3 regions of the Salinivibrio sp. MA351 genome follow, and region 2 is predicted to be linked to each of the others. Evidence: predicted binding sites of a transcription regulator. Region 2 holds the regulator's gene; each other region holds the start of a gene.
The links. Region 2 encodes CRP, which controls carbon source genes, mostly activating them, when cyclic AMP is high. Its sites were predicted from a motif close to TGTGANNNNNNTCACA; they were not measured.
Positions count from the first base shown of each region.

Region 1: the regulator CRP is predicted to act here: its motif matches at 1,888-1,903, upstream of queE (7-carboxy-7-deazaguanine synthase QueE).
Region 3: the regulator CRP is predicted to act here: its motif matches at 1,436-1,451, upstream of cdd (cytidine deaminase).

Region 1 covers NZ_MUFG01000002.1:29,782-33,067, forward strand. The annotation lists gene sstT (serine/threonine transporter SstT) at 1-477, shown strand, start outside; gene BZG78_RS01515 (ROK family transcriptional regulator) at 568-1,782, opposite strand; gene queE (7-carboxy-7-deazaguanine synthase QueE) at 2,048-2,713, shown strand; gene queD (6-carboxytetrahydropterin synthase QueD) at 2,901-3,263, opposite strand.
Region 2 covers NZ_MUFG01000003.1:31,050-34,335, reverse strand. The annotation lists gene astD (succinylglutamate-semialdehyde dehydrogenase) at 1-249, shown strand, start outside; gene BZG78_RS02660 (DUF1338 domain-containing protein) at 260-1,051, shown strand; gene crp (cAMP-activated global transcriptional regulator CRP) at 1,170-1,802, opposite strand; gene BZG78_RS02650 (phosphoribulokinase) at 2,052-2,921, opposite strand; gene BZG78_RS02645 (YheU family protein) at 2,978-3,196, opposite strand.
Region 3 covers NZ_MUFG01000010.1:74,991-78,276, reverse strand. The annotation lists gene sbcB (exodeoxyribonuclease I) at 1-486, shown strand, start outside; gene BZG78_RS07420 (hypothetical protein) at 700-1,200, shown strand; gene cdd (cytidine deaminase) at 1,510-2,406, shown strand; gene BZG78_RS07410 (DMT family transporter) at 2,502-3,286, shown strand, end outside.

The sequences.
Region 1 (3,286 bases), on a different contig from region 2:
TTTCGCTGCCTGCGTGAGAGCGGTCTCACCGCTTTCTTCACCCGTAGCTCTGCAGCCAACATTCCAGTGAATATGCAGCTATGCCGCCGCCTTGATTTGGATGAAGATACTTATTCTGTCTCTATCCCACTCGGTGCCACCATCAATATGGGAGGCGCGGCGATCACCATTACCGTATTAACCCTGGCTGCTGTTCATACACTCGGTATCCAAGTGGATATCGCCACGGCTGTGCTGTTGAGTGTGGTGGCCGCGGTATCCGCGTGCGGCGCGTCGGGGGTTGCTGGCGGCTCCCTATTGTTGATCCCACTCGCGTGTAATTTGTTTGGTATTCCACAAGAGATTGCCATGCAAGTGGTTGGGATTGGCTTTACTATCGGTGTTTTACAAGACTCTGCCGAAACGGGCCTGAATAGCTCAACCGACGTAGTATTTACCGCGGCGGCATGCTTGGGTGAAGAGCGTAAAAACAGCTAACCAACGCCCTTAGCCAAGATCAAAAAAAAGCAGGTGCATCAACACCTGCTTTTTCTTTAACCGCTTTTTAATTGTCAACCAAGGCAACGATTAGCCCTCCAGCACTTTCATCAGCAAATTGCCATCATACATCGCCTGCTTTACCATCGCCGCCCCAGGCATCGTCGCTTGGGTATAAAAATAGCTTTCTTCCAAGACTAGGTACTTGCTATACAGCGGAATCGTCTGCGTTTTTAAACATTCCATGATCGCAGGATACAACACCGATTTAGCGCGATTGAATTCGCCACCAAATAATATTTTTTCTGGGTTAAATAAATTCACCACAATCGCTATGGCGGTTCCCAAGTGATGCCCCAGCTCGGTGATCACTTGGTGGGCCAAACCATCGCCTGACACCGCTGCATCGCATATAGCCTCTATCGTGAGGGGTTGGTCGCGCAAGCAACTCGGATGCCCTTCATTGAGCAATGTCTCCACCTGCTCATAGATCGCGGACAGGCTTGCGACCGTTTCCAAACAGCCATAATTACCGCAAAAACACCGCTTACCAAAGGGCTTAATTTGAATATGACCTAACTCGCCAACGTTACCGATCCGCCCTTGAAGCACTTTGCCCTCGAGCACAATACCGGCCCCAACGCCGCTGTGAACCGCGACCAGAACGGCGCTGTCTGCTTCTTTCGCGTTACCAAACAACTTTTCCGCTAGTGCCCAAGAACGGGTGTCGTTCCCCACAAATACCGGCAAACCGGTCTCTCGATGTAATACAGGCCCTAGAGGCATATGGTCGACCTCGAAGTGCGGCATTTGAATCACGGTGCCTTGGGCACTATTTACCAAGCCCGGTAGCGAAATCGCAATACTGGTGACACGATCCACCGTTTGTTGGTGACGAGAGAAAAACGCGTTGACATGATCGACCACGGTGGTGAGTAATGCACTTTGCGCCACCACCGTTAATTCATGCCGTTCTTGAATCAAAATTTCACTGCTTAGCGAATGCAGCGCAAGAGTGAGATAACCTCTTCCTAGACGCATGGACAAAAATTGCCAGCCTTCGTTATCCAGCATCAGCCCTACAGCTGGACGCCCGCGCATGCTCGTTTCTTGGATCGGCGCTTCTTTTACAAGGTGAGCGTCCATCAGTTCGCGCACAATTTTGGTGATACTGGCAGGCGCCAGTTGGCTGCGTTTCGAGAGTTCGATCCGCGAAATAGGCTCAAAACGGTCGATTAAGTTATAAATCGTGCCCGCATTTTTGCGCTTAATATGATCGATATGTCCCGGCTGCCCAATAATCATGCCCTTTCCTATTACTACGTGGCTGTGGCGATAAACCCTGACACCGCCTATTTAGGTGAATTTTTTTACTTCGCGAACTAATTGTGAAGCAATTGGCCGCTAGCACGTGACATTTGTCACTTTGTATCTTTGAAATCGCGTACAAACTCACAAAACCTGTCTAAACAGTAACGCTGTTCATCCTCTGATCGCGGGCTAAAAAACAAGATCTCAAACTTATTCGTTGGCATAATGCGGAGCTCATATTCTATCGCTATTAATCACCATGTACCGAGTCAACGAGATATTTGAAACGATCCAGGGCGAAGGCACCTTCACAGGGGTTCCGTCGGTTTTTGTCCGCTTGCAAGGATGTCCAGTAGGATGTGCCTGGTGCGATACTAAGCAAACCTGGGAAACGGATGATAAGGATCAGCAAGATAAGATCTTTATTATTGATAAGTCAGAGGATTCACCGACTTGGTGCTGGCTAGGAGCCGAAGATATCGTCACTGAAATCACGCAACGCTATCACGCTAAGCATATCGTGATTACCGGGGGCGAACCCTGTCTTTATGATTTGGTACCTTTAACGGAAGCCTTGGAAGAGGCTGGATGCCAATGCCAAATTGAAACCAGTGGCACCTATACGGTCTATGCGAGCCAAGCCACCTGGGTAACGGTGTCGCCCAAAATCAATATGCGCGGTAAATTGCCCGTTCTCGCCAGTGCGATGGCGCGAGCCAATGAGATAAAACATCCGGTGGGGACAGAAAAGGACATTACACAATTAGAGACTCTGCTTGAGACCTGCCCAGCCTCTCCTGGTGCAACCATTGCGCTGCAGCCGGTAAGCCAAAAGCCACGTGCAACCAAACTTTGCATCGACACCTGCATTGCGCGCGGCTGGCGTTTATCCGTGCAAACACACAAGTATTTGAATATCGCCTAAGTGACGATGACGAGGACGGTGGCAAGATAAATCGCGCCGTCATGGAGCAAAGCACACGTCGAAAAGCGACAAAAAACGCCGAGTACTGAAGTGACCTCATAAAGCTGGACACTGCTACTCGGCGTTTTTTTATTTCTCTCGACTGCTTCTTATTTACCTCGAGTATTGTTACTCACGTCGAGTTTCGTTACTCACCTCGATAAGTGCAACCTGCGGTACAAGTTTCTTTCACCATGACCTGGCTTAACAGAGGCAGATTCGGTTTTACCTGTTGCCAAATCCAGTGTGCTAGCACTTCACTGGTTGGATTTTCTAGCCCTTCAATGTCATTGAGATAGTAGTGATCCAGGCGCTGATAAATCGGTTTGAAAGCCGCTTTTATTTCGGAAAAGTCGATCACCCACCCCGTATACGGATCAACGTCGCCTTCTACATACAAACGCACCGTAAATGAATGCCCATGTAAACGCCCACATTTATGGCCTTCTGGCACATTCGGTAAATGGTGTGCCGCCTCAAAGGTAAATTCTTTAAACAACTCAGTGGTCATTTTACTTCATTCCAACAACAACA
Region 2 (3,286 bases):
ATCAGTGAAGACGAGGGCGAATGGCAATACTTCCTCGATCATATTCGCGCAGGGATTGTGAATCGTAATCGTCAGTTGACAGGGGCAAGCGGTGATGCGCCATTTGGCGGGCCAGGTGCGTCGGGTAATTTACGTCCAAGCGCTTACTATGCCGCCGATTATTGCGCTTATCCCATGGCATCAATGGAAGGGGATCAGGTGGTACTGCCTGAGACGTTCGCCCCCGGTATTCCGACTCAACAAGATTAAGGAGACCAACATGGACAGTGGCCAAGCGTTATTCGATAAATTATGGCAAGACTATATTAACCGTCTTTGCCCATCGGCACATCAGGTACATGCCTTGCTCGAAGAAGGGCAGCCTTTAATCAATGATCATATTGCCTTGCGGACATTTGGTTTGCCCAAGGTTGGGCTTGAGGTCTTGGCGCGCCCCTTCCTGGCGCTAGGCTATCAGCAAAAAGGGGACTATACCTTTGAAGCGAAAAAGCTCAATGCCTGCCATTTCGAGCACCCCGATCCTTTGATGCCGAAAGTGTTTATCAGTGAATTGATGGTCGAGCAATGCTCGCCTGCGCTGCAAGCCATTGTTCACAAGCTGGTGGCACAAGTCGATGCGTCGTCACTAACAGGGAGCGATTTTCTTCATCAGGGGCGGCTTTGGGACATCGATAGCGCCACCTATCAAGCGCTTGCTGAGGAGAGTGAATACGCGTCCTGGGTAGCCGCGCACGGTTATGGCGCGAATCATTTCACAGTGAGTGTCAATCAGTTAAAGGCTCATGATCATTGCCAATCGGTTAATCAAAAGCTGCGAGACAATGGCTTTGCAATTAACGAAGCGGGTGGGGAAGTAAAAGGGGACGCATCCGTTTATCTGGAGCAATCCTCCACCATGGCTGACCGTGTCCCTGTTGTTTTCTCTGATGGCACGCAAACCATTCCAGGTGGGTTTTATGAGTTTGCTAAGCGTTATGTGTTGCCCAACGGTGAGTTGTACCAGGGGTTTGTTGCCGCTTCAGCGGATAAAATTTTTGAGAGCACGCACTAACAAATAGTGGATATAACGAGGCCTAAACGGTTAAGGAAGAGTTCGCTCTTCCTTTTTTTTGTTTTAAAAAGAAAAACCGACGCCAGGGCGTCGGTTGGGAATACAGAGAGCGCTGTGATTAGCGGGTACCGTATACCACGATGGTTTTACCATGGGCTGAAATAAGATTTTGCTCTTCCAGCATTTTAAGAATACGTCCCACGGTTTCACGCGAGCAGCCAACGATTTGGCCAATTTCTTGACGTGTGATCTTAATTTGCATGCCATCAGGGTGCGTCATGGCATCGGGTTGCTTCGCTAAATTCAACAAGGTTTGCGCAATACGGCCCGTGACGTCCAGGAAGGCAAGATCCCCCACTTTTTGGCTGGTCACTTGCAAACGGCGCGCCATTTGTGAGGACAAACGCATCAATATATCGGGGTTAACCTGGATCAGTTGGCGGAACTTTTTGAATGAGATTTCTGCCACTTCACAAGGAGACTTAGCCCGAACCCAAGCGGTACGCTCCTGATCATCTTCGAAAAGGCCTAGCTCACCGATGAAATCACCTTGGTTAAGATAAGACAGGATCATTTCCTTGCCTTCTTCATCTTTGATTAGAACGGCGACAGACCCTTTCACGATGTAATACAAGGTCTCCGCTTTTTCGCCTGCATGAATCAGCGTGCTTTTAGACGGATACTTGTGGATGTGACAATGTGAAAGGAACCACTCGAGTGTAGGGTCTGTTTGAGGTTTTCCTGGAACCATATAACTTATTTCCTCTGCATGTGTTGCCCGGCAACAACGTCCTATCTTTGTCTGAGGGGTAACCCACCAGATCTATGCACAGAATACGAAGTCTGGGCGCGGGCTACAAGCTCACTGTATGTTAACAAGAGTGTATCTTTTTTTGTTAGCAATTTCTTGATTTTGATCTAGGCCAACCGCCTAAAAATCTGGCAAAAACGTGGCTAAGATCACGGCTTGAGAAGTAATACACGATAGATGCGCTACGCCCTAGCCAATCTTGCCTTTTTCGATTAGCTGCTGAATCAATGGACGGATGATAAGTTCCATCGCAAAGCCCATCTTACCGCCTGGCACGACGAGTGTATTATGCCGTGACATAAAAGACCCCGTGATCATTTGCAGCAGATAAGGGAAGTCGACGTTTTTCATCCCTCGAAAGCGGATCACCACAAAGCTCTCATCCAACGAAGGAATGCCTTTGGCGTTCAGTGGGTTGGAGGTATCGACCGTCGGCACCCGTTGAAAGTTAATGTGAGTGCGTGAGAATTGCGGCGTAATATAATGCAAATAATCGTCCATCGACCGCACAATCGAGTCGGTGACCGCTTCGCGTGAGTGGCCCCTATCGCGGGTATCGCGGACAAACTTCTGAATCCACTCAAGGTTGACGATTGGGACCATACCAATCAATAGGTCGACATGTTGGGCGACATTGACCTCACCATCAACCACACCGCCGTGCAAGCCTTCGTAAAATAGTACGTTGGTATTGTCGGGTAAATCCTGCCATGGTGTGAAGGTCCCTGGCATTTGATTGTAGGGCACCGCTTCATCAAAGGTATGCAAGTAGCGGCGATATTTGCCTGTGCCGAGTTCACCGTACTCACGGAAAAACTGCTCTAATCGCGGAAAATCATTGGCGGTGGGGCCAAAGTAACTAATGTGCCGTCCTTGCTCACGTGCTTTACGGATCTCGACGTCCATTTCCGGTCGCGTAAAGCGATGGAAACTGTCCCCTTCTAGCCACGCCGCTTTGATGTTCATCATCTGGAACATCTTACGGAATGCTTCGGACGTGGTGGTGGTCCCTGCTCCTGAAGAGCCGGTGACCGCGATGATTGGATGTTTAGCCGACATGACGCGCCCTGTCATTCAGTCTGAATGTGTATCGCTGTTTATTGCGTACAGCGATGCTAAGATCTGAGTGCTTCTTTACGACGAATATCCACTGTCTCGTGCAACTCAGAATACACAATCACGGCGTCGCCGGATTGCAGTTGTTGGCGAACATCCGCCACTTTTTGTGCAAAGCTGACTTCCTGCTCACCATAATCGGTTCCTTCCCGTAACACAAAGTGCTCGATTAAACGAGTCAGTGTTTCCTCAGGGACCGATTGCCAAGGAACCATCATACTACATCACCTTTTGTTGATTTATGGCTGAGACGTTAGGGTGCTTGATGCTGATATTGTGAATCAGCTCGCATTTTACCCAATCATTCA
Region 3 (3,286 bases), on a different contig from region 2:
GTACTTCGTCCTGACGATGCCGCGCGTCTTGGCGTGGATAGAGAAGCATGTCTTCAACATCTTAAAGCACTAAAGGCGGCGCCCGAAATCCGAGAGAAGCTGGTGGCTGTCTTCGCGCAATCCAAGCCCTTTGACAATCAAGATGTTGATAACGCACTGTATGCTGGCTTTTTTTCAAAAAGTGATCGCAGCGCGATGGACATTATCCGCGCGCAAGATCCAGAAAACCTTGCCGGGATTGACTTGAGTGTCGACGATTGGCGCATCAAACCTCTGTTGTTTCGTTATCGTGCCCGCAACTATCCGTGGACACTTACTGACGATGAACAAAAACAATGGTTTATGCACCGCCGCGATTATTTTGAAACACACCTTCCCACGTACATGGACAACCTACAGCAACTTGCGGATCATCATCAGGCGGATGAGCACAAGGTCCGTATCTTGAAAGCGGTCTACCATTACGTCGAATCATTAGTCGGTTAGCCTCGAGATACGATGTCGTGTTTTTCGATAGGTTCAACAACCGTTATGGCGCCATAGCGGTTGTGCTTTTTTTAATCTATTGTTATTCCTTATAAAATCAGAAAATTCAACATTATGCCTGCATAACTAGACCCAAAAAAGACATGCTAACGAGTTGCAGTTCTGTGATTTAAGTCCACACTTTTATAAAAGCTGTCGTTTGGAGTGGGCTTGATGATGACAACAAAAGTAAATACACGCTGTTACCGTTTTCCTGAAGTAGATTTTGAGCCAGAGAGTCGCACACTGTATTGGACGGATCAGGCAATCACGGTTTTGTCGTATGAAGAATCACGAATGCTCGAAATGCTTTGTTATTACGCAGGCGAGGTGTTGTCAAGTCGCACCTTGTTTAAACAAGTCGCATTACCCGACAGTTCTTTTGCACAACACCAAAGTGTGGTCACTTCGCTCATGGCTAAGTCTTACCGCAACGGTAAAAAGTGCTTGCCCTTTGACGTGGTTGGCGAGTTTGGTTTTCGTGTTGCTTTACCCCAACAAACCTTTGCGCAACGGCCAACCACACCGGCGGAAAATCAACCTGATCTCACCCCACCTCCGGCAACGCAATCACCGGCATTAGGGGATCCCTCTTTTAGCATTACAAAACCGCTTATTGTGTTGATTGCGACCGCAAGCCTCATTATTGGCATTACTGCGTTATTAACGCAGTAGCTGTTCGTCGACGCGAAATCCGAGTACTTTCGAGCTCACACTCACACTATTCGCGTTGTGAGCTCAGATCGTTGATGTTTTATCTGACTTTGTCTTATCTCTAATGATCGTGGATCCGGTGACCTTCGCGCTGGCAACATTGGCTTTTGCAGCGTTAGCGTTGGCAAAATTAGAAGGCGAAAAAACATTGATGTCACTCTAACTTTCAGCAACGAAATCAGTTTTGCATATCATGCGTGACTTTAATCACATAATTATCAGGAGTGCTTCCCTACACTGAGCCTCCGTTAATGACTAAGAAGTGATGCTATGCGAACTGCACTAACCGATGCACTGACACAATTGCCCGACGCATTACAACGCGTTGTCTCTGATTGGATAACTGACACACACTTTGGTGCGACATTTTCACCAGAGCAAGTGGCGCAAATGGAAGCCGAAAGTGGCCTATCTGGCGCCGCATTGCGTCTTACTCTATTGCCAATAGCGGCGGCTTATGCGGTGACTCCGATATCAACGTTTAACGTTGGCGCCATCGTTCGTGGCGAAGATGGCACCCTATACTTGGGAGCCAATATTGAGTTCACAGGGGTGCAACTAGGCCAAACCATTCACGCCGAGCAATGCGCGATTGCCCATGCGTGGACCAAAGGGGCAACTCGCTTAACCGATATCACGATCAACTACAGCCCATGTGGTCATTGCCGTCAGTTTATGAATGAGCTAAACGGTGCAGAATCACTCACCATTCAGCTACCAAAAACGGATCCCAAACCGTTACATGCGTATTTACCTGATTCCTTTGGTCCTGCCGATTTAGGGGTTGAATCACGTTTATTAACTGACGCGCCACACCAGTTACCCACAGACGATATTGATATTCCACTACTCAAAGCTGCCGCCGATGCGGCGAACCGAAGTCATGCACCGTATTCGGGTAACTACAGCGGCGTGGCCGTTGAAACATCTGATGGGGCGGTTTTCTCTGGGATGTATGCCGAAAATGCAGCGTTTAACCCGAGTTTACCCCCGCTTCAAGTGGCGCTCATTGCGACCAATATGGCCGGCTATCACTGGGACGACATTCGGTCGGTGGCGCTGGCCGAGATGACAAACAGTACGGTGAGCCATCTGACCGATACCCAAGCCACATTGGACGCGATGGATCCTGATATTCCTTTCGTCTATTCGACCCTTTCAACTTAACCACATGATACGCTTGGCCTCAGCGGGGATTTCTGATCGCTCTGAGGCCTAATTTGCGCTACTATCCGTACGTCTTTTTTCGGATTGTCACGGTAATGAAACAAGTTCATCATCCCCTCCAAGGCGCGGCCTGGATGCTCACTGCAGGCTTATGCTTCGCATTAGTCAACAGCCTTTCTCAATATGTTAGCTTCAAGTTGGGCTTGCCTTCGACGACCGTTGCTTTTATTCAATATGCCATTGCCTTAGTGGCCATGATCCCCTGGTTAAAGCAACTGGGGATTCGTCAATCTTTAAAAACCCAGCACCTTGGGCAACATTGTTTGCGGGTGTTTATTTCTGTTATTGGGATCCAACTTTGGCTATGGGCGCTCGCTTATCCGGTTCCCATTTGGCAAGGCATAGCCCTACTAATGACATCACCGCTGTTTGCAACCATAGGATCGGGGCTATTTCTTCGTGAACGGGTTGGTATTGCACGTAGCTTGGCCACACTTGCGGGTTTTTGTGGCGCGATGATTATCCTAGAACCTTGGTCAAATGGTTTTACATGGGCAACGTTACTGCCGATAGGCGCCGCTTTCTTTTGGGCGACCTATTCATTAATGGTGAAACGGTTATCAGCCTACGATCCACCGACCACGATGGTCGTTTACCTCCTTTTGTTGATCACCCCATTTAATCTACTCTTGGCCGTGCCTGACTGGACACTGCCGTCATCTGCAATGGCATGGTGGATGCTGTTCGGTGCTGGAATGCTCACCGCACTCGCACAGTGGGCAATAGCCAAAGCCTATGCCGCGTCAGATGCCTCGTTTGTTCAGCCGTTTGATCACGCTAAACTGCCGCTGAACGTCCTCTTTGGTTGGCTGGTATTCAG